One region of the Kitasatospora dryopteridis genome, then DNA from elsewhere that is predicted to be linked to it. Evidence: riboswitches for the same ligand, from Rfam matches in the RefSeq annotation. Region 1 holds a riboswitch; each other region holds the start of a gene.
The links. Region 1 has a riboswitch for cyclic di-AMP ahead of ACQ614_RS31565 (LysM peptidoglycan-binding domain-containing protein). Riboswitches for the same ligand answer to the same signal wherever they lie in the genome.
Positions count from the first base shown of each region.

Region 2: it holds a riboswitch for cyclic di-AMP, as region 1 does, so the genes downstream of both, ACQ614_RS21425 (transglycosylase family protein) here and ACQ614_RS31565 (LysM peptidoglycan-binding domain-containing protein) in region 1, are expected to answer to the same signal.
Region 3: it holds a riboswitch for cyclic di-AMP, as region 1 does, so the genes downstream of both, ACQ614_RS28705 (family 16 glycosylhydrolase) here and ACQ614_RS31565 (LysM peptidoglycan-binding domain-containing protein) in region 1, are expected to answer to the same signal.
Region 4: it holds a riboswitch for cyclic di-AMP, as region 1 does, so the genes downstream of both, ACQ614_RS12375 (M23 family metallopeptidase) here and ACQ614_RS31565 (LysM peptidoglycan-binding domain-containing protein) in region 1, are expected to answer to the same signal.

Region 1 is NZ_CP192749.1:6,969,638-6,974,663, forward strand. It holds gene ACQ614_RS31560 (pectate lyase family protein) at 166-1,152, shown strand; gene ACQ614_RS31565 (LysM peptidoglycan-binding domain-containing protein) at 1,224-2,279, opposite strand; cyclic di-AMP (ydaO/yuaA leader) riboswitch at 2,281-2,433, opposite strand; gene ACQ614_RS31570 (hypothetical protein) at 2,961-3,647, opposite strand; gene ACQ614_RS31575 (MFS transporter) at 3,778-5,026, opposite strand, start outside.
Region 2 is NZ_CP192749.1:4,699,339-4,704,364, reverse strand. It holds gene ACQ614_RS21440 (DUF501 domain-containing protein) at 1-142, opposite strand, end outside; gene ACQ614_RS21435 (FtsB family cell division protein) at 139-573, opposite strand; gene eno (phosphopyruvate hydratase) at 672-1,958, opposite strand; gene ACQ614_RS21425 (transglycosylase family protein) at 2,163-3,002, opposite strand; cyclic di-AMP (ydaO/yuaA leader) riboswitch at 3,007-3,195, opposite strand; gene ACQ614_RS21420 (cytochrome P450 family protein) at 3,389-4,672, opposite strand; gene ACQ614_RS21415 (SDR family NAD(P)-dependent oxidoreductase) at 4,900-5,026, shown strand, end outside.
Region 3 is NZ_CP192749.1:6,370,569-6,375,594, forward strand. It holds gene aceB (malate synthase A) at 1-480, shown strand, start outside; gene ACQ614_RS28700 (allophanate hydrolase-related protein) at 621-1,007, shown strand; gene ACQ614_RS28705 (family 16 glycosylhydrolase) at 1,053-2,360, opposite strand; cyclic di-AMP (ydaO/yuaA leader) riboswitch at 2,364-2,539, opposite strand; gene ACQ614_RS28710 (8-oxoguanine deaminase) at 2,796-4,178, opposite strand; gene pucL (factor-independent urate hydroxylase) at 4,375-5,026, opposite strand, start outside.
Region 4 is NZ_CP192749.1:2,715,561-2,720,586, forward strand. It holds gene ACQ614_RS12365 (hypothetical protein) at 53-289, shown strand; gene ACQ614_RS12370 (hypothetical protein) at 813-1,355, shown strand; gene ACQ614_RS12375 (M23 family metallopeptidase) at 1,401-2,414, opposite strand; cyclic di-AMP (ydaO/yuaA leader) riboswitch at 2,418-2,582, opposite strand; gene ACQ614_RS12380 (DUF6348 family protein) at 2,953-3,729, shown strand; gene ACQ614_RS12385 (hypothetical protein) at 3,736-3,930, opposite strand; gene ACQ614_RS12390 (PP2C family protein-serine/threonine phosphatase) at 4,369-5,026, opposite strand, start outside.

The DNA of each region.
Region 1 (5,026 bases):
TCACTCATGTGAACACGGCCGAATCCAGGGGAGCCCTTCTCGCCCGTGCGGATCGACCGGGCCGGGCCCCCGTTCCGCCCGGAGTCCGGTCCGGCGCTCCCTGCACCGCCACACCCGCCGACCGCCGGGCGTCCCCCACCCGTCCGACCCGAGGGACTGATTGTCATGATCGCAACAGTGGGACGTTCTGCCCTGCGCCGCCGCGCGCTCGCCGCCGCCGTCGGGGCCGCCCTGGTGGCGGGCCTCTCCGCCACCGCCGCCGGGCAGGCCCGGGCCGCCACCTACGAGAGCTCGCCGTACGGCTTCGCCGCGGGCACCACCGGCGGCGCCGGCGGCAGCAGCACCACCGTCACCACCCTGTCCGCGCTGAAGTCCGCGGTGGCGGGCAGCGCGGCCAAGACCGTGTACATCTCCGGCACCATCTCGCTCAGCGGCCAGGTCGACGTCGGTTCCAACACCAGCGTCATCGGCGTCGGCGCGAACTCCGGCCTGACCGGCGGCGGTCTGCGGGTGAAGAACGCCACCAACGTCATCCTCCGCAACCTGAAGATCTCCAAGGCGGTGGGCACCGACGCCATCACCCTGCAGGCCTCCACCAAGGTGTGGGTGGACCACAACGACCTGTCCTCCGACCGCACCCACGGCAAGGACTACTACGACGGCCTGCTCGACATCACGCACGGCTCGGACAGCATCACGGCCTCCTGGAACAAGTTCCACGACCACTACAAGGTCAGCCTGGTCGGCCACTCCGACAGCAACGCCTCCGAGGACACCGGCAAGCTGCACGTGACCTACGGCCACAACTGGTTCGACAACGTCAACTCGCGCCTGCCCAGCGTCCGCTTCGGCACCGCGCACGTGTACAGCAACTACTTCACCAACGTCGGCGACAGTGCCGTCCACTCGCGGATGGGCGCCCAGGTGCTGGTGGAGCGCAACACCTTCGCCGGCAGCTTCGAGTCCGTCACCACCACCGGCGACAGCAAGACGGACGGCTACGCCAACCTGTTCCGCAACGACCTCGGCTCGACCACCACCGAGATCACCCGGACCGGCAGCTTCACCACCGCGCCCTACACCTACAACCCGACGGGTGCCGACACCGTGGCGTCCGTGGACACCGCGGGCGCCGGCACCGGCCGGATCTGAGCCGAAGCACGCGCAACGCGCCGACGGCCCCGGGCGGTTGCCCGGGGCCGTCGTGCGGCGTGCCTGCGAGGTTACTTGATCTTGAGGACCTGGCCGGGCTTGATGAGGTCCGGGTTCTCTCCGATGGTCGACTCGTTGCTGTCGTAGACCTGCTTCCAGCCGCCGAGCTTGTTCTTGTCGGAGATGTCGGACAGCGTGTCGCCGGCCGCCACGGTGTAGGTGGTCGCCTCCTTGGCGCCCTGGGAGTCCTGCGGCGCGGAGGTGGCCGCCGGGGCCTGGTCCGCGGTGGCGGGCGCGGCGGGGCCGGTGGCCGCGCCGGTGGGGTCGGTGACCGGCGGGACGCCGGTGACGGGCTGACCGGTCGTCGGGTCGGTCGTGGTCGGCGCCGTGGCCCCCGGGAGCGTGGTGCCGGGGGTGGTGCCCGGGGCCGGGGTGGTGGTGGCGTCAGGGGTGCCCGGCACGGTGCCGGTGGGCGGCAGCGCGGTGGTCGGGGCGGACGGGGTCGGCGGAGTGGCCGAATGCCCGTTGCCGGAGTTGTCGCCCTGGTCGTTCTGGGTGGCGCCCGGACCCGTCCAGTAGTCGTAGATCTCCTGGCTGGTGGTCCAATACCACTGGCCGCCGGCCTGGTACCAGTACACGCCGTTGGCGTCCCGGCCCTGCATGCCGGGGAAGACCGGGGCCGCACCGCGAGCCGTGGTGGTCGGCGCGGGCGTGGCCGTCTCCGTCGGCACGACGGTCTCGGGCTTGCCCTCGCCGGTCAGCCCCGCGGTGGTGGCGCACTTGCCCCAGACCTTGGCGCCGCTGTCGGCGAGCACCCGCTCCGCAACGGTGATCTGCTCGTCCTTGGTGGCGCGGTCCGGGGTGGAGGCGAACAGGTCGCCGCCGTAGGCGACCCAGGTGCGCAGGTCCAACTGGAGTCCGCCGTAGGTGCCGTCGCCGGTGGCCTTGGTCCAGTTGCCCGCCGTGGCGCACTGTGCGACCGCGTCCCAGGTGGTGACCGGGGCGGCGTGGGCGCCGGTGGCGGTGAGCAGCGGGATCGCCAGACCTGCACCTGCCACGCCGGCGGCTGCGACGGCGCGCTCGGTCTGGGTGGGGCGGCGGTGACGGCCGGAGCCGATGAAACCCATCGAGTTCCCTCTCCGCACGCCTGCGAGGTGAGCTGTCGGGTTCGGACCGGGGAGGTGGCCCGGCCGCGCGGACGCGGCTTCACCCCTAGCCGTGTGGGGGCGGCGTCGAAACGTGGGTCCCCCGTCCCTGCCCAGGGTCTGGTCGGTGACCCGTTCGACGCGGTGGGCAGGGTTCGGCGTGCCGCGCCTCGGGCGCCCGTGCTGTCGGGCTGAGGTGGAGATTAGAGGGATCGTCACCGCGATAACAAGCCAGCATCCTGAACATCACACAATCATCACGAGTGCTGAGATGCCGCAGGCGTGCATTTCGGCCACACGCCCCGTCATGCGAACGGCTGTCGACGGGGCGCCGACGGGTCGCCACGCAGGTCACGGGGGATGCCGACCCGGCCTGACGTGTCCGCGGCGGGCGGTCCCGGGCGAATTCCGTGGGAAATTCGGCGAAATTCCGCGCCGGAAATGCGGGCGGCCGCTTCCGTTGCCGTGTGCGGGGAATGGCGGTCCGTCGGCGGGCGGCCCCGGCGGGCCCGCCCCGCCGGGGTGATCACGGCACGAACGGAGGCCCGGAGGATCTTTGCGCCGCCGTTCGGGCGCGACGCGCGAACACCGGACCGGCACCGTTCGTGGCGGAACGGAAAGCGGTGGCATGCCCTCCGTTCCGGCCTCCCGGTCGGCCGGCCGTCAGCCCTCCGGCGGCCAGCACGCCAGCACCGCGGCCGCCTCCCCGTCCGTCAGCGGCCGGTGCCCCATCGCCACGTCGTTCCCGTCGAAGGACCATGACTCGGCCAGCAGCAGCACCGGCCGGTCGCCGTCCTCCCGCAGCACCGCCCACCACCCCAGGTCGCCCTGCGCCGACCACTCCACGTACCGGAAGCTCGTCCGAGCGACCCCGGCGCCCTCCGGCGGCAGCCAGTCCGTCACCGATCCCTCCGCCGACGGCGCCCACCGCTGCTGGGCCTCCGTCAGCCCGACCACCTCGTCCACCGAGACCTGCACCCAGGCCCCGCCCGGCCGGGCGTCCGCCACCGCCAGCGGCGTGCAGCGGACCATGGCGTGCGCGGGCAGCTCCTCCGGGCAGTCCGGCGCGCAGTTCGCCACCGTGGACGGCGGCGCGAACAGGCACCAGAACGGCCCCTCGGCGAGGAACGGGCCGTCCATCCCCACCATCCGCACCTCGCCCGCCACCGGGGCCCGCTCCGCGGGGGCGAACCCGTGGCCGCCGTACGGCGACGCGGTGCACCCGGGCGCCGCCCAGCGGGCCAGCGACGTTCCGGCGGCCCGCGCCCACCCGGGCGGAGGAGAGGGGGACCAGGGGCGGCGCGCCGCGCAGCCGCACCCCGCTGCGTCGACGGAAACGATGACGGTCATGACAGGCATGGTGGCAAACCGGCCCGCCGCCGCCCGCGGCCGGGTGCCGGCCGGCCGGGAGACGGCGGTCCGGGAGGCGGTGGGCCGGCGGTCGGCCGGTCGGCCCGTGTACCGGTCACCCGTGCGCGGGTCAGCTCGCGCTCCGGTCCGCCACGGGCCGGGGAGCCGCCGCGGGGCCGGCGCCGGCGGGCCGACCGCGCAGGCCGAGCGTCACGGCGACGGCCGCCAGCAGCACCGGCACCGCGACCACCCGCAGGCCGGCCGCCATCCCGGCGGTGAACTCGGCCGGGCCGTGCGCAGATCCGCCCCCGGCGTGCGAGGCGAGCACCGTGCCGACGACCGCGACGCCGAGCGCCGCGCCGAGCTCCCGGGCCGCGGTGTTCAGCCCGGCACCCAGCCCGGCCTGGTGGCCGGGGAGTTCGGACACCACGGTGTGGGTCAGACCCGGGGCGCACAGCCCCATGCCGGCCGACAGCACGAGCAGCCACAGCGCGTACACCGGGTACGGCGTGGCCGGGCCGGCCGTGGAGACGCCGAGCAGCCCGCCGCCGATCAGGGCCAGCCCGCCGCCGGCCACCAGGCGCACGCCGTGCCGGTCCTGCAACCGAGCGGCGAGCCGCGGCACCAGGGCCATGCCGACGGTCAGCGGCACGATCGCCAGCCCCGTCCGGGCCGGCGGGTAGCCCTTGGCGTACTGCAGGAACTGCGAGTTGACGAAGAACAGCGCGAACAGGCCGAAGAAGGACGCCGCCGTGCCCACGGCCGCCGCGCGCAGCCGGCGGGAGCGGAACACCCGGGGGTCGACCAGCGGCCGCCGCGCCCGCAGCCCGTGCCCGGTGAACAGCGCCAGCAGCACCGCCCCGGCCGCGAACCCGGTGAGTACCGGCGCCGACCACCAGCCGTGCGAGGGGCCCTCGATGATGCCGTACAGCACGGCGCCGGTGCCGCCGATCAGCAGCACGGAGCCCGCCGGGTCGGCGGAGGACGGGTGGCGGGGCAGGTCGGGGACGGTGCGGAGCACGGCCGCCGCCAGTACGGCCGCCAGCGGTGCCATCGCCCAGAACAGCGCCTGCCACGGCAGGTACTGGGCGGTCAGGCCGCCGCCGACGTTCCCGGCCAGGCCGCCGAGGCCGACCGCGAGCGTCCAGGAGGCGACGGCCTGCACCCGTCGCTCCGGGCCGGCCAGGTGCACCAGCACCGCCATGGTGGCGGGCATGACCAGCGCGGCCCCCGCGCCGGAGACCGCCCGCCCGGCGACGAGCGCGGCCACCGAGCCGAGGGTGCCGCCGCCGGCGCTCAGGCACGCCCCCGCGGCGAACAGGGCGAGCCCGGCGAGCAGCGCACGCCGCCGCCCCCAGCGGTCGCCCAGCGCGCCGGCC
Region 2 (5,026 bases), 2.3 Mb from region 1:
CGTCGGGGTTGCCGCAGGGGCAGCGGTGGGCCACGCCGCGCAGCCCTCGCGGGACCCGGCCGAGCTGGGCGGCGATGGCGGCGACGTCGGCGTCCGGCACGGCGGGGCCGGAGGGGGTGCCGGGGTGCTGTTCAGAAGTCATGGGGTGCTGTCTTCGTGAGGGGCGGTGGTCGAGTCGGCCAGGTCGACCGAGTCGAGGACGGTGGTGTACCAGGGCTTGGCGGCCCTGACCGGGCCGGTGGGCAGGGCGTCGGCGGAGGCCGGCCCGGCGGTGGCCGACGGGTCGACCGAGACGAACGGGGTCTCACCGGGCATCGCGAAGTGCAGCCGCTCGCGGGCCTGCGCCTTCACGTACTCCGGGTCCTGCCAGCGGGCCTTCGCCCGGCGGAGTTCGTCGACCTGCTGCCGGGCGTGCTCCGCCCTCGCCCGCTGGTCGGCGATCTCCGAGCGCTGCGTCAGGAACTGCCTTGCGGGGTAGGCGAGTATCGCCACCAGCGAGCACAGGACGAGCACGAGCACGGTCGCGCGGCTGGTGAAGCGCGGTCGCCCCGCCAGTCCCGGGATCTTCCACATCGCTCGTACCCCTCCTGCTCACGCCGGTGCCCCGGCCCCCACCCTACGGGGTGGTTGCCGGGGCACCGGTCCAGCGGCCGTGTGTCAGCCGCGGGGTGTCAGCCTTCGAACTTGAACCGCGGGAACGCGCCGCGGCCCGCGTACTCGGCGGCGTCGTCGAGGATCTCCTCGATGCGCAGCAGCTGGTTGTACTTGGCGACGCGCTCGGAGCGGGCCGGGGCGCCGGTCTTGATCTGGCCGCAGTTGGTGGCGACGGCGAGGTCGGCGATGGTGACGTCCTCGGTCTCGCCGGAGCGGTGCGACATCATGCAGCGGTAGCCGTTGCGCTGGGCCAGCTCGACGGCGTCCAGGGTCTCGGTGAGCGAGCCGATCTGGTTGACCTTCACCAGCAGCGCGTTGGCGGTGCCGGTCTCGATGCCGCGGCGCAGGCGCTCCGGGTTGGTGACGAACAGGTCGTCGCCGACCAGCTGGACCTTGTCGCCCAGCTTGTCGGTCATGGCCTTCCAGCCGTCCCAGTCCGACTCGTCCAGCGGGTCCTCGATGGAGACCAGCGGGTACGCGGCGACCAGCTCGGCGTAGTAGTCGATGAGCTCGGCGGAGGAGATCGCCTTGCCCTCGAAGGTGTAGGCGCCGTCGTTGTGGAACTCGGAGGACGCGACGTCCAGGGCGAGCGCGACGTCCTTGCCCGGGGTGTAACCGGCCTTCTTGATGGCCTCGACGATCAGGTCGAGGGCCTCGCGGTTGGAGTCCAGGTTCGGCGCGAAGCCGCCCTCGTCGCCGAGGCCGGTGGACAGGCCGCGCTCCTTCAGCACGCCCTTGAGGGTGTGGTAGACCTCGACGCCCCAGCGGACGGCCTCGGAGAAGGACTCCGCGCCGATCGGGGCGATCATGAACTCCTGGATGTCGACGTTGGAGTCCGCGTGCGAGCCGCCGTTGAGGATGTTCATCATCGGCACCGGCAGGACGTGCGCGTTGGGGCCGCCCAGGTAGCGGAACAGCGGCAGGTCGCTGGCCTCGGAGGCGGCGTGCGCCACGGCGAGGGAGACGCCGAGGATGGCGTTGGCGCCGAGCGAGGACTTGTCGGGGGTGGCGTCCAGGTCGAGCATGGCCTGGTCGATCAGGCGCTGCTCGGTGGCGTCGTAGCCGACCAGCTCCGGGCCGATCTGCTCGATGACGGCGAGGACGGCCTTCTCCACGCCCTTGCCGAAGTAGCGGTTCTTGTCGCCGTCGCGAAGCTCCAGGGCCTCGAAGGCACCGGTGGAGGCACCGGACGGGACAGCGGCACGACCGGTGCTGCCGTCGTCGAGGCCGACCTCGACCTCGACCGTGGGGTTACCGCGGGAGTCGAGGATTTCGCGGGCTACGACGACATCAATGGACGGCACGAGGCATCTCCTAGCGGAAGCGGATGAGGGTCGTTACGACCAGAGCCTAACCGCACGGGCCCACGGGGCCACGCCGCGCATGGCCCTGTCTCACCGTGTGACCTGGCTACTCGCCGGTAGTTCACCTGAAGGACCACAAAACCGGCCGTCCGCCCCCGGGTGCCGCCCCGCGGGCGGACGGGCCGTTCGTACAGTGCCGGTCCGTCAGTCCAGCTGCAGCTGCTGGCCGGGCAGGATCAGGTCGGGGTCGGCGCCGACGACCTCCCTGTTGTTCGCGTACAGCTGCTCCCAGCCGCCGGCCTGGCCGCGGTCGGCGGCGATGCCGGAGAGCGTGTCGCCGGGCTGCACGGTGTACGTCGCGCGGCCGACCGCGGGGACGGGGACGGCCTGGAGCGTCCGCCCGGAGTCCTCCGCCGCGGCGTCCCCGTCGTCGCCGCCGGCCGGCCCGGCCGGGGTCGGCGGCAGGTACCGCTCGTAGATCTCGCGGTGCGCCGTCCAGTACCAGCGGTCGTCCTTCTGGTACCAGTACACGCCGCCGGACGCGTCCCACCCGCCGTGGCCGGGGAACCGCGGCGAGCCCGAGCGCTGCCCGCTGCCGGACTGCCCGCTACCGGACTGGGCGGTGCCGGACTGGGCGGTGCCGGCCGCCCCGGTACTCGAGGCGGAGGCGCGGGTCAGGCCGGCGCGTTTGGAACAGACCGGCCACGCATTGGGCCCCTGGGAGGCCAGCACCTTCTCGGCGACGGCGATCTGCTGGCTCTTGCTCGCCTGGTGGGCGAGCGGCGCGTACCGGGCGCCGCCGAACCCCTTCCAGGTGCGTGCGCTGAACTGCAGCCCGCCGTAGTAGCCGTTGCCGGTGTTGATCTTCCAGTTCCCGCCGCTCTCGCACTGGGCGACCTTGTCCCAGATCGAGACGGGGGCGGCATGCGCGCCCGCCGCGGTGAGCAGCGGCATGGCGAGGCCGACACCGGCGACACCCGCGACGGCGACCGCCTTCTCGGCGGAGGTCCTGCGGCGGTGGCGGCCAGGTCCGGTGAAGAGCATGGGTTGTCCCTCTCCGAACGCCTGCGAGGTGAGCTGTCGGGTTCGGACCGGGAGGCTTGGCCCGGCCGCGGCCGCAGGAGGGGTCCTGCTGACGCGGCTTCACCCCTAGCCGTGGGGACGGCGACGAACGTGGTTCCCCCGCCCCTGTCCTTCGTCTTCGGTCGTCAGGCCCGGGATGCGGCGGACAGGATTCGGCGTTTCCGCAGCCGGGGTCCGCTGCTGCGGACTGATCCGGAGAGTAGGCAGAGCCGACGACCGATCACAAGCTCATATCGCTCATATCACGCAAGAATTACGGCGAACTGATTATCGCCCACGAACGATACTGGTTTGTCCTGATTGATGAGTGTTCAGTCCCGGTCTCCCGGCGGCGACACGACACACCGTCAGGCGGTGTCGTCCCGCCCGGGCGGCGGTGGAACGTCCGCCTTCGGGGTGAAGGCGACCGGCAGCTCGCGCAGCCCCCGCATGATGAGGCCGCCGCGCCAGCGCAGGTCGGCCGGGTCGGCGGCCAGCGCGAGGTCGGGCAGCCTGGTCAGCAGCGTCGCCAGCGCCGCCCGGCCCTCCAGCCGGGCCAACGGCGCACCGATGCAGTAGTGGATGCCGTGGCCGAAGCCCAGGTGCGGGTTGTCGGTGCGGGCGAGGTCCAGGGTGTTCTCGTCGGCGAACCTGGCCGGGTCGCGGTCGGCCGCCGCCAGCACGACCAGCACCGGGTCGCCGACCGGGATCTCCACCCCGCCGATCGCCAGCGGCCGGGTCGCGAACCGCCAGGTGGCCAGCTCCACCGGCCCGTCGTAGCGGAGCAGCTCCTCGATCCCGGTCTCCAGCAGGCCGCTCTCGCCGCGGGCCAGCGACTCCTGGAGCAGCGCCCGCTGGCCGGGGTTGCGCAGCAGCGCGTACAGGCCGTTGCCGATCAGGTTGACGGTGGTCTCGAAGCCGGCGAACAGCAGGATGAAGGCCATCGCCGCGGCCTCGTTCTCGGTCAGGTGCTCGCCGTGGTCGCTGGCCCTGATCAGCCCGGAGATCAGGTCGTCGCCGGGGTCGGCCCGCTTGCGGTGGATCAGCTCCGCTAGGTAGCCGCGCATCCGCTTCACGGCCCGGCCGACGCCGCCGCGCTGCCCTCCGTGGTGTCGGATCATCATTCCGGCCCAGTCCCGGAAGTCGTCCTGGTCCTCGGGCGGCACGCCCAGCAGGTCGCAGATCGCGTAGATCGGCAGCGGGAAGGCGAACTCGTGGATCAGGTCGGCGGTGCCGCGCCCGGCGAAGGAGTCGATCAGCCGGTCGGTGAGCTGCTGCACCCGCGGCTCGAACTCCGCGACCCGCCGCGGGGTGAACGCCTTGGACACCAGCCGGCGCAGCCGGGTGTGGTCCGGCGGGTCGATGTTCAGCAGGTGCGTCATCAGGTCGGCCTGCCGCTCACCCGGGATGCCGACCCGGCCGGAGCGGTGCGCCTGCTCGCTGTGGTGCACCGGGTTCTTCGACAGCCTGCTGTCCGCGAGGGCCTGCCGGGCGTCCGCGTACCGGGTCACCAGCCAGGCCTCCACTCCGCTGGGCAGCGTGGTGCGGTGCACCGGCGCGTGCTCGCGCAGCCAGGCGTAGGCGGGGTACGGGTCGGCGGCGAACTCCCAGGTGAAGAGTTCGGGCTGGTCGGTTCGGGACGTCTCCGGCATGCCCCGACGGTATCCGCTGGACGGCGGCCCGCCCGACGCCAGGCACCGTCCGCCGTGCACCCGTGGGACACGCCCCGGACCGTCCGCCCGGACGGGCGTGAGTCTGGTCACCTGGGGGGTAATCCCTGTTGCGGAGGGTCGCGGGGTGCCTACGATCCTCCGATAACCGATGACGGGCGGCCGTGCGGTGCCGTCCACGGGGAAGCGTGCTCAGAGAGGAGCAGGCCGTGCGAGTAGCCGGGGCAGTGGTGGTCATCGCCGTACTCAGCGGGGGCGAGGGGGCGGACCTCGCCCGCCGCTTCGCCGCCGCAGGGGCCGCGGGCATGCTCGTCGCCGACCTGCGCCCCGGCGTGG
Region 3 (5,026 bases), 600 kb from region 1:
GCCAGCTTCGACGCCGTGCTCGGCGACCGCCCGCACCAGAAGGACGCGCCGCCGCCCGCCGAGCCCGTCACCCCCGACCAGCTGCTCGACATCGCCGGCGCCGGCGGCCACTGCACCCGTGCGGGCCTGCACAACGCCGTCCAGGTCGGCGTCCGCTACATCGAGGCCTGGCTGCGCGGCCTCGGCGCCGTCGCCATCTTCAACATGATGGAGGACGCCGCCACCGCCGAGATCTCCCGCTCGCAGATCTGGCAGTGGATCAACAACGGCGTCGTGCTCTCCGACACCGGTGAGAAGGCCACCGCGGAGCTCGTCCGCCGGCTCGTGGCCGAGGAGCTCGCCGAGCTCCGCACCGAACTCGGCGCGGACGCCTACGCCGCGGGCCGCTGGGCCGAGGCCGCCAGGCTCTTCGAACAGGTCGCCCTGGCCGAGGAGTTCGTCGACTTCCTCACCCTGCCCGCGCTGCCCCTGCTCGACTGACCCCAACCTATCCGCCCGCGGGTGTCCCGCCGCCCCTCCAGGTCGTCGAACTCGCCCGCCACATTTCACCGTTCCGTACGGCTCCCGCCGCCCCGGCACCGGGAGCCGTACGGAACGCCTGTTTTCGGAGGCACTTCCCCATGGCGCTCATCTTCTTCAACGGCCAGGCCATGACCGGCGGACCGTTCCACCCGCTGGTCGCCGAGTACCTGGTCGGCCCGGTGCGCACCGCGCCCGGCCACCGCTTCTTCTCCGTCCGGGACGTCTGCCCCGGGCTGCTGCCCGACCCCGGCAGCGGCTCGGCGATCGAGGGCGAGCTGTACGACGTCCCGCTGGAGCACCTGCGCGACACCGTCCTGCCCGGCGAGCCGCCGGAGTTGGAGCTCGGCGTGATCGCCCTGGAGGACGGCACCCCGTGCCTGTCCATGGTGCTGCGCCGAGGCGAACTCGAGCGCGGGGTGCACCGGGAGATCACCGGCCACGGCGGCTGGCGGGGCTACCTCGCCACGCTCGGCCGCACCGCCTGACCGGCGCCCCCGGGGGGAGGGCGCCGGTCAGGCGGACGAGGAAGGTCAGCCGGCCTTCCAGAACTTGACCGAGTCGATGGCGATGTCCGCCGAGGAGCCCACGGCGGGCACGGTGCCGCCGAGGGCCGTCTCGGACTGCAGCACCCAGTGCATCGCGTTGCCGGGGATGCGCGCGGTGGAGCGCCCGATCACCTTGCCGTCCAGGTAGAAGGTCACGCCGTCCTTCTGCCAGTCGACCGCCGAGGTGTGCCACGCGCCGGCCGTCGGGACGCCGGTGGAGAAGGCGTCCTGGTCGCTGCCCGAGGTGGCGTCGGCGCGGTGCATGAACGCACCGATCTTGCCGTTCAGGTCGCCCTCGGGGAAGTCGATCTCGCCGTGCTGCGGCCAGATGCCGTCGTCCGGCCAGAGCAGCCACGCCATCTTGTAGCCGGCGGCCGAGGTGGCCTTCCAGGTCACCTCGAAGCGCCCGTACTGGACGCCGTCACCGCCGGCGGACGGGAGCTTGGGCACCGGCGCGGAGACCCAGGTGCCGGAGGCGTCCCGGTTGAGGTGGAGGTTCATCTGGCCGTTGGCGATGGACATCGTCTTCGACGGGGCGTAGGTGCCGTTCTTGCTGGTGTCCTTCCAGCCGTCCGGGTAGGCCCACCACTTGCTGTCCACCGCGGCCGGCAGCCCGGTGCAGTGGCTGGCGGTGATGGACGAGCCGTTGGAGCAGCCCTTCCAGCTGCCGAGCGGCACGTTCACGCCGTCGAAGTCGTCCGACCAGGTCGGCGCGCCGGCCGTCGAGGTGGGGGAGGAGCTCGCCGACGGGGAGGCGGTGAAGCTGGGGGCCGACGTGGTCGGGGCCGCGGACGGCGTGGCGGGCGCCGAGGTGGCGCTCGCCGTGGGGGAGGTGCTCGGCGCGACCGGGGCCGTGGTCGGGCTCGGGGCCGGCGCCGGGGTGCCGGTGCTGCGGACGTCCAGCGTCTGCACCGGGAGGTTGTGCCAGCGCCGGTTGCCGTCCTGCCAGGTGCCGAAGGCGGTGTAGACGCCGGCCGGCAGGGTGCGGGCGGCGGTGGTGACGGTGACCCCGTCGGGGCAGATCTGCACGTTGCGGGCGGTACCGGGGAAGTCCAGCTTGTTGCCGGCGGCGTCGCGGACGGCGACGCCGATTCTCCGGGCGGTGAAGCAGGCGGAGGAGTGGACGGACAGGGAGGCGGCTGCCGCGGTGTCCGCGGCGATGGCGACCGGCGCGAGCCGGTCCTGGGTCACCTCGGGCACGTTGGCGGCCTCGGCGCTGCCCAGGAAGGGGACGGCCAGCAGGCCGAGCCCGGCGACCGCGCCCACCTTGAGGGCGATGGCGGAAACAGGCATGGAGTTGTTCCTCGACGACGCCTGCGAGGTGAGCTGTCGGATTCGGGCCGTCAGGTGGCCCGGCCGCCGGAGGGCGGCTTCACCCCGAGCCCTGGCCGTCCGCGAGCATGCAAGCGGGGCCAGGGCGACTTACCTGGTTCCCCCGCTCCCGTCCGTGTCGCATCTCGCATTGCCGTCACCGGGCGGACGGGACTCGGCGGTCCCGGGACGGGGCCCGCATGGCGCGGGCGTCCGAGCAGGTTAGCAGTGTCTTCCCGGAGGGCAAGGCGCCGGACAGCCAGTGTCAGGTCCATCACATCCGGGCACGCCGCAGCCCCCGGACCCTCGCCGTGGGTCCGGGGGCCGTGCTCCGGCCGGCCCCGGCCCGCTGCGGGCCGGCCGGGGCCGCGGAGTCCGGGTGGCGCACCGTCCCTGGCGCGGCCCGGAGTCCTGGGATCAGACGCGGGAGGCGAGCTCCTTCGCGGCGCGGGCGCAGGCCAGCGCGATCCGGTCCTCGTCGACGGTGGTCAGCACGCCCTTCTCGACGACCGCGTTGCCGTTGACGAAGAGCACGGCGAGCGGCGGCAGGGCGCCCAGGGTGAGCGCGGCCACCGGGTCGGCGATCGAGGAGTGCATGATGCCGTCGATCTTCCACAGGGCCAGGTCGGCGAGCTTGCCGGGCTCGATCGAGCCGATCTCGTTCTGCCGGCCGAGCACCCGGGCGCCGCCCATGGTGCCCAGGCGCAGCGACTGACGGGCGGTCAGGGCGTCCGGCCGGCCGTGCAGGCGGTTGATCAGCAGGGCGTTGCGCAGCTCGGTGCCGAGCTCGCCGGACTCGTTGGAGGCGGTGCCGTCCACGCCCAGGCCGACCGGCACGCCGGCCTTCAGCATGTCCGGGACGCGGGCGATGCCGGCCGCCAGGCGGGCGTTGGAGGACGGGCAGTGAGCGACACCGGTGCCGGTCTCGGCGAACTTGGCGATGTCGGAGTCGTTCATGTGGACGCAGTGCGCCATCCACACGTCCTCGCCGAGCCAGCCGGTGGACTCGAAGTAGTCGGTCGGGCCCATGCCGAACAGCTCCTTGCAGAACTGCTCCTCCTCGGCCGTCTCCGAGCCGTGGGTGTGCAGCCGGACGCCCTTGCGCCGCGCCAGCACGGCGGACTCCTTGAGGAGTTCGGTGGAGACCGAGAAGGGGGAGCAGGGCGCGAGTGCCACGTGCAGCATCGAGCCGAAGGAGGCGTCGTGCCAGGTGTCGACGGCGGCCTCGGAGGCGATCAGGATGTCCTCGGTCCTCTCCACCGCGTGGTCCGGCGGCAGGCCGCCGTCCTTCTTGCTGCGGTCCATGGAGCCGCGCAGCGCGGTGAAGCGCAGGCCGAGCTCCTGCACGCCCTCGATGGAGGCGCCGAGGATGTCGCCGCCGCCCTGCGGGAAGACGTAGTGGTGGTCGGAGGCGGTGGTGCAGCCGGACTTGAGCAGGGCGGCGGCCGATCCCTGGGTGGCCGCGTGCACCAGCTTGTCGTCGATCCGGGCCCAGGTCGGGTAGAGGGCGACCAGCCAGTCGAAGAGGATGTTGTCCTGGGCGAGGCCGCGGGTGATCCACTGGTAGAAGTGGTGGTGGGTGTTGACCAGGCCGGGGGTGACCAGGTGCCCCTCGCCGTTGATCCGGCGCACCACGTTGTCCAGCCACTGCGGGGCCGGGCCGTCGCCCACCGACTCGATCCGGTTGCCGAGGATCACCACGTGGCCGCGGGCGTACTCGGTGTCGTTCGCGTCCACCGTCGCGACGGCGACGTTCTCGATCACGATCCGCTGGTCGGCGGGTGGGGGCTGGACTGCCATGGTGTGAACTCCTATGGGGGCGAGGGCTGAGGGGGCGCCGCGGGCGGAGCGGCGGGTGGTGCGGCGGGTGGTGCGCCCGGGCCGCCGGACGGGGCGGGCCGGGCGGGCCGGGCCGGACGGGGTGCGGGCGCCGCGGGGAGGCACAGGTGCCCCGCGGCGGCCGTCCGGCCCGTGGGCGGGTGCGCCGGCCCGGCCGTCAGGCGACGGGGATGACCGGGACGACGCCCTCGCGGTGCACGGTGCCCTCGATCAGGCCGTACATCCGGTCGGCGGCGTAGTACACCTCGTTCTCGTTCTTGAGGCCGAAGGGCTCCAGGTCGACGAGGAAGTGGTGCTTGTTGGGGAGCTCCAGGCGGACCTCGTCCACCTCGGCGCGGTTGTTGAGCACCCGGGTGCCCATCGCGTGCAGGGTCTGCTGCAGCGAGTAGGAGTACGTCTCGGCGAAGGCCTCCAGCATGTGGCGCTTCACGTGGTTGTACGAGCGGTTCCAGTTCGGCTGGGGCTCGTTGTCGCGACCGGTGTAGCCGTACTTCCAACGGGCCGTCACCTGGGTGGCCAGGATCCGGTCGTAGGCCTCCTGGAGGGTGGTGTACTTGTCCTTGATGTAGCCCCAGAACTCCGAGTTGGTCGTGTTCATCACGACCAGGTCCTTGAGGCCGGAGATCACCTGGACGGACTCGCCGTCGTAGACGATCTCGGAGGTGCGTACCTCCTGGCCGTTGCGGACGAAGGAGTGGCCGACCTCCTCGGAGCCGATGAAGCGGGCGGAGCTGTCCGGGGTCCGGATGCGGTCCCAGGTGTACTCCTCGATCCGGATGCGGGCGCTGTGCACCACGCCGCGCTCGGTG
Region 4 (5,026 bases), 4.3 Mb from region 1:
TTTGGTCAGCGGCCTGTAAATCTGCTGGTTCTCCCGGCCGAGGCCGTAGACCATGGCCGGCATGATGCTCGCGGGGCCGCGGATCACCGCGCCAAGGATGCTGTTGCTCAACCGGGTCGACTTCGAGCCGGGCTGCTACGTCTTCACGCTGGATCAGCCGCTCTTCCTGATGCCGGGTGATCAGGTGTGCGCCGAGGCGCGCTCTGTAGCCGTTCTACGGGCCTCAGGGGCGGTCGAGCGGCCGTCGGGCGACTGGGCCACCGAGCGGTGGGCGTACAAGCTGCTGTGAGCCGCACCGTGCCCCTTGCGTGCCCGTTCGGCCAGGCCTCGGCGGGGAATCCCGGGGAACAACGGCGAGGCGCCCCGCTCCCCCGCAGGTCAGCGAGTCGCCAGCTCAGCCCACATCCAGTGCCGTCGTCTTCCAAACTGGCCACGCGGGTTCGATTCCCGTCGCCCGCTCCAACACGAAGGCCCCAGCTCAGCGACCTGATCGCAGAGCTGGGGCCTTCGTCGTCTGAGGGAATTTCAGGCCGCCACGCCCGTTCCGTGCCCGTGGACGGCCTCGCTCACCAGTCCACGGACCGCCCGCACGATCGACCGCTCGTGCTCTGTTCTGCGTCACGGAAGTGGAGACCGCCGACTCCCACCCCGGCGCACGCCCTCTGCCGAGCCCCGGCCGGGGGGGTTGCGGCGCGGCGCCACGCCCGTGGGCCCTGCGAACACCACCCCGTTTCCCCTCCGGGGCGACCGAGCGGTGGTTGTTCAGGCTGTTGCGAGGCCCTCTGTGTCCGCACGTTCGCAGTCCGCCGGTCGTGCTGTTGCCCGCCCATTCGGCCGGGGAGAGCCTGGAAGGTGAGGCGAACATCGGCGGCGGCCCCCGTCCCCGGGCGCTGGCCGTGTGCCGGCGGAACGGGGTGGTTCCGATGGGAACAGGGCAGCAGACGAACGTACCGGGCGGCGGTCAGCGGTGGCGGTTACCCCACTGGCGGTTCTTCACCTGGGTGATCCTTCTCTTCAACCTGGTCATGCTGATCTGGCTGGTTTCCGGTGTGGCCTCGACCGCCCGGGACTGCGACGGCCTGGTGGGCAACGCCCTGACGGACTGCGAGGCGAGCAACGTCGGGACCGGCATCGGTGCGACGCTGATCGTCGTGCTCTGGGCCATGGGTGACGTGATCCTCGGCGTGCTGTGGCTGGTCACCGACCGGCGGGGGCGGCGGGACTGCCCGGTCTGCGGGAACGGTGTCCGGCGCGGCGTACTGGTCTGTGGGAGTTGCGGATACGACTTCCGCGCCGCGGCCGCGCAGCCGCAGGCCGGCGGAGAACGGCCGAGGCCCGGCCCCGGGATCGGTTGATCCCCGGGTCGGGCCTTCGGGTGTGGTGCCGTGCGGCGGTGTGCGTCAGACGCGGACGCCGTGGGCCGCGAGGTACGCGACCGGGTCGATGTCGGAGCCGTACGACGGGGTGGTGCGGATCTCGAAGTGCAGGTGCGGGCCGGTGACGTTGCCGGTGGCACCGGAGAGGCCGATGACCTGGCCGGCGGTGACGGTCTGGCCGACCGATACCTTCAGCGCCGAGAAGTGGGCGTACTGGGAGTACTTGCCGTCGGCGTGCTTGATGACGACGTTGTTGCCGTAGGCGCCGCCCCAGCCGGCCTCGACGACGGTGCCGCCGGCGATGGCGTGGATGGAGGTGCCGGTGCTGACGGCGAAGTCGACGCCGGTGTGGTAACCGCTGGACCAGTTGGAACCGGCCTTGTGGTACGGGGTGCCCAGGCCGGAGGAGACCGGGGCGACGTAGCCGGAGGCGGCCGCGGCCGGCTTGGCGGCCTCGGTCTTCGGGGCGGCGGCGGGCTTCGGGGCAGCCGGCTTGGCGGCCTCGGTCTTGGGGGCGGCCGGCTTCGGGGCGGCCTGGACCGGGGTGCGCTTCTCGGAGCGGGAGGCGGCGGCGGTGTCGGCCTTCTTCGCCTCGGCCTGCGGCGCAGCAGCCTTCGGCGCAGCGGCCTTGGGAGCAGCAGCCTTGGGAGCAGCGGCCTGCGGCGCGGCGGCCTGCACGGCGGCGCCGCCGACGGCCAGCTTCTGGCCCGGGAAGATCAGGTTCGGGTTGCCGCCGATGACCTGGCGGTTGTCCTGGTACAGCTTCTTCCAGCCGCCGTCGACGTGCTGCGCGTTGGCGATCTTGGAAAGGGTGTCGCCGCGGACGACCTTGTAGGTGGTGTCGGCGGCCGGAGCGGCAGCGGGAGCCTGCGCGGGCGCGGCGGCCTGGGCGGCGGCCGGCGCAGCAGCCTGGGCGGCGGCCGGGGCCGCGGCGGGGGCGCTGTGGGCGCTGGCGGCGGTGGCGGGGATGGCGATGGCGGCGGCGGCCACACCGGTGGCGACGGCGACGCGGGACAGACGGGTGCCCAGAACGGACATGGAGTTGTTCCTCTCCGACGCCTGCGAGGTGAGCTGTCGGGTTCGGGCGGGGAGTTCGCCCGGTCGCGAAAAGGCGCGACTTCACCCCAAGCCGTCCCGGATTGCCCGGTGCGGCGACTTACCTTGGGTCCCCCGCTCCTGCCGTGCACGGAATGGTGCGTGACCCCGGGCGGCGGCAGGACTCGGCGTTCCGCCCGGTGGCCCGCCCAGCCGGTGGCCGGGCAGGACTCGAGGAAAACCCGATGGGCGCCTCGGAGGCAAGCGTCTCGGCCTCACGGACCGTCGACGGCCGCCCGGAGGGTCACTCTCCGCCCGCGAGTGGTGGGCGGAGCGCAGTCGATGCAGTGACCGTACGTGTCCGGATCATCAGCAGTCCGGCAAATCGGACACCCCGTGTGCGCGGCCGGTCGCGGCCGGGCACGGATCATGGCCCACCCGGTGACGCTGGTCACGCGGGCCCCTCTGCAGGCCGTCGGCCCGGGCCGATAACCTCGCTCGCGATCGGTGTTCGAGCCCCTTTTCGAGCGAGGAGTCGCGGGTGCGGCCGCAGTCCCGGCTGGACGTGATCCAGCGCAGCGTGGTGCGCGAGATGGCCGCCCGGTACGGGCAGCGGTTCACGGTCGAGGGCAGCGTGGTGCGCGGCCCGGGGACGACGGCGGTGGCGGTCCGCGAGCATCCGGGAGAGGGCGGTGCGGCCGGCCATGTGGACCTGGGCTTCGTGCTGAACCTGGGGCAGGCGGACGGCCCGGTGGTGTGGGACTGCACGGCGGGCCTGGGCCGCACCGAGGAGGAGCGGCTCGACAGCGCGGTACGGATGTGGGCGACCACCACGGCCGCGGCCGTGGTGGAGCTGCAGGACGGGCGCGGCGAGCACGCCGACCGCTGCCGCCCGGCGGAGCTCCCGGGATGGCAGGCGGTGCAGGGTCCGGCTGCGGTCTTCGGTTTCGGCAGCGACCTGCTGGCGGAGTGGCTTGCGGACCACCAGGTGCTGCCGGCGCTCGCCGGGGCCCTGGCGCTGTCGGCGGGCACCGGTGTGACCGGGGTGAAGCTGTTCCTCGGCGGCCGGGCCGGGGAGGACGTCGCCGAGGTGCGGATCAACGGCACCGTGTCGGAGCAGGCCTCGGCCGCGCTGCGCGGCCTCGACTGGCCGCGCGGCGAACGGCTGTGCTGGGCAAGGCTGTTCGTCCTGCTGGTGCCGGACGGCGCGGCGGCGGCGCAGGCCGCTCCGGCCGCCGCCGAGGTGCCGCCGGCCGCCGCGCCGGCCGTGCGGCGCGGGCTGCTGGCGCGCTGGCGGCGGGCCGGGGTCGGGCAGTAGGGCGGGTCAGCTCGCCACGGACGAGATGGTCTTCGCCAGCTGGTTGAGGAAGTCCTGGATCGGCCGGGCCGCCGTGGACTGGCTCACCATGAAGCCGAAGAGCGCTGCGACGATCGCGTGGCTGGTCTTCAGCTGCTTGTTGCGGATGAAGATCACGACGATGACGCCGAACAGGAACAACGCGGAGACGGAGAAGGCCACCCGGACTCACTTCCTCAATCTGTGGCGGGGGTTCGTGCTGGAACCCCGTGTCGAAACCGGACCGCGGCCTGCGCCGACCGTCCCTGGCACGAGTCGACCGATCCCGCCGTCGTGGAGGTGCCCGTGGCGCCGATACCGCCTGCTGTCTGCCGCACCTGCCGCCCCCAATCCCCCGAGCATCGACCAGCCCACCCGGACTCAGTGTGGTCGTTCGTGCTGCCTGCGTAAAGGACTAGCCGGGAGCCCGGGGCGAAGATCCTGCCATGTGAGACGAATTTCCGCCGACCGAGACGATAGCCCATGCCTTCTGACGAACCGTCGGCGGGGCCGGGTGTCAACACGCCGGAATGGCCAATCGGCAGGCCCGTGGCCTGTGTTCCACCGGGTGGTCCGGCTGTGAGGATTGGCCGAAGATCACTCCCCAGGGGTTGACAGACGCTACTGGCGCCACACCAGCAGCACGGCGCGATCGTCGTTGACGTCCTTGGCGACGGTCTCGATGAGGCGCCCGGCCGCGCCGCGGAAGCCGTTGACGACGAGCCGGTCCGCCTCCCCCATCAGCCGGTCCATCCCCTCGCCGAGATCCCGGCCGGGGATCTCGACCATGCCGTCGGTGCACAGCAGCAGGACGTCCCCGCGGTCGAGGCGGCCGCGCAGGCCCTCGAACTTGGCGCCGTCGTAGATGCCGAGCAGCGGGCCCTCCTCGGACTCCTTGACCTCCCAGCGGCCGGTGCCGCCGCTCCGCTGCATCCCCGGCAGATGGCCGGCGGAGAGCAGTTCGTACTGGCCGGTGTCCAGGTCGAGCACCAGGTGGACGGCGGTGGCGAAGCCCTCCTCCCACTCCTGGCGGAGCAGGTAGCCGTTGGCGGCGGGCAGGAAGTCGTGCGCGGGCAGCGAGCCGAGCAGGCCGCCGAAGGCGCCGGAGAGCAGCAGGGCCCGGGAGCCCGCGTCCATGCCCTTGCCGGAGACGTCTGCCAGGACGACCTCCAGCATGCGGCCGCCGGGGCCCGTCCGGGCGGCGACCACGAAGTCGCCGGAGAAGGACTGGCCGCCGGCCGGGCGCAGCGCCATGTCCGCGGACCAGCCCTCGGGCAGC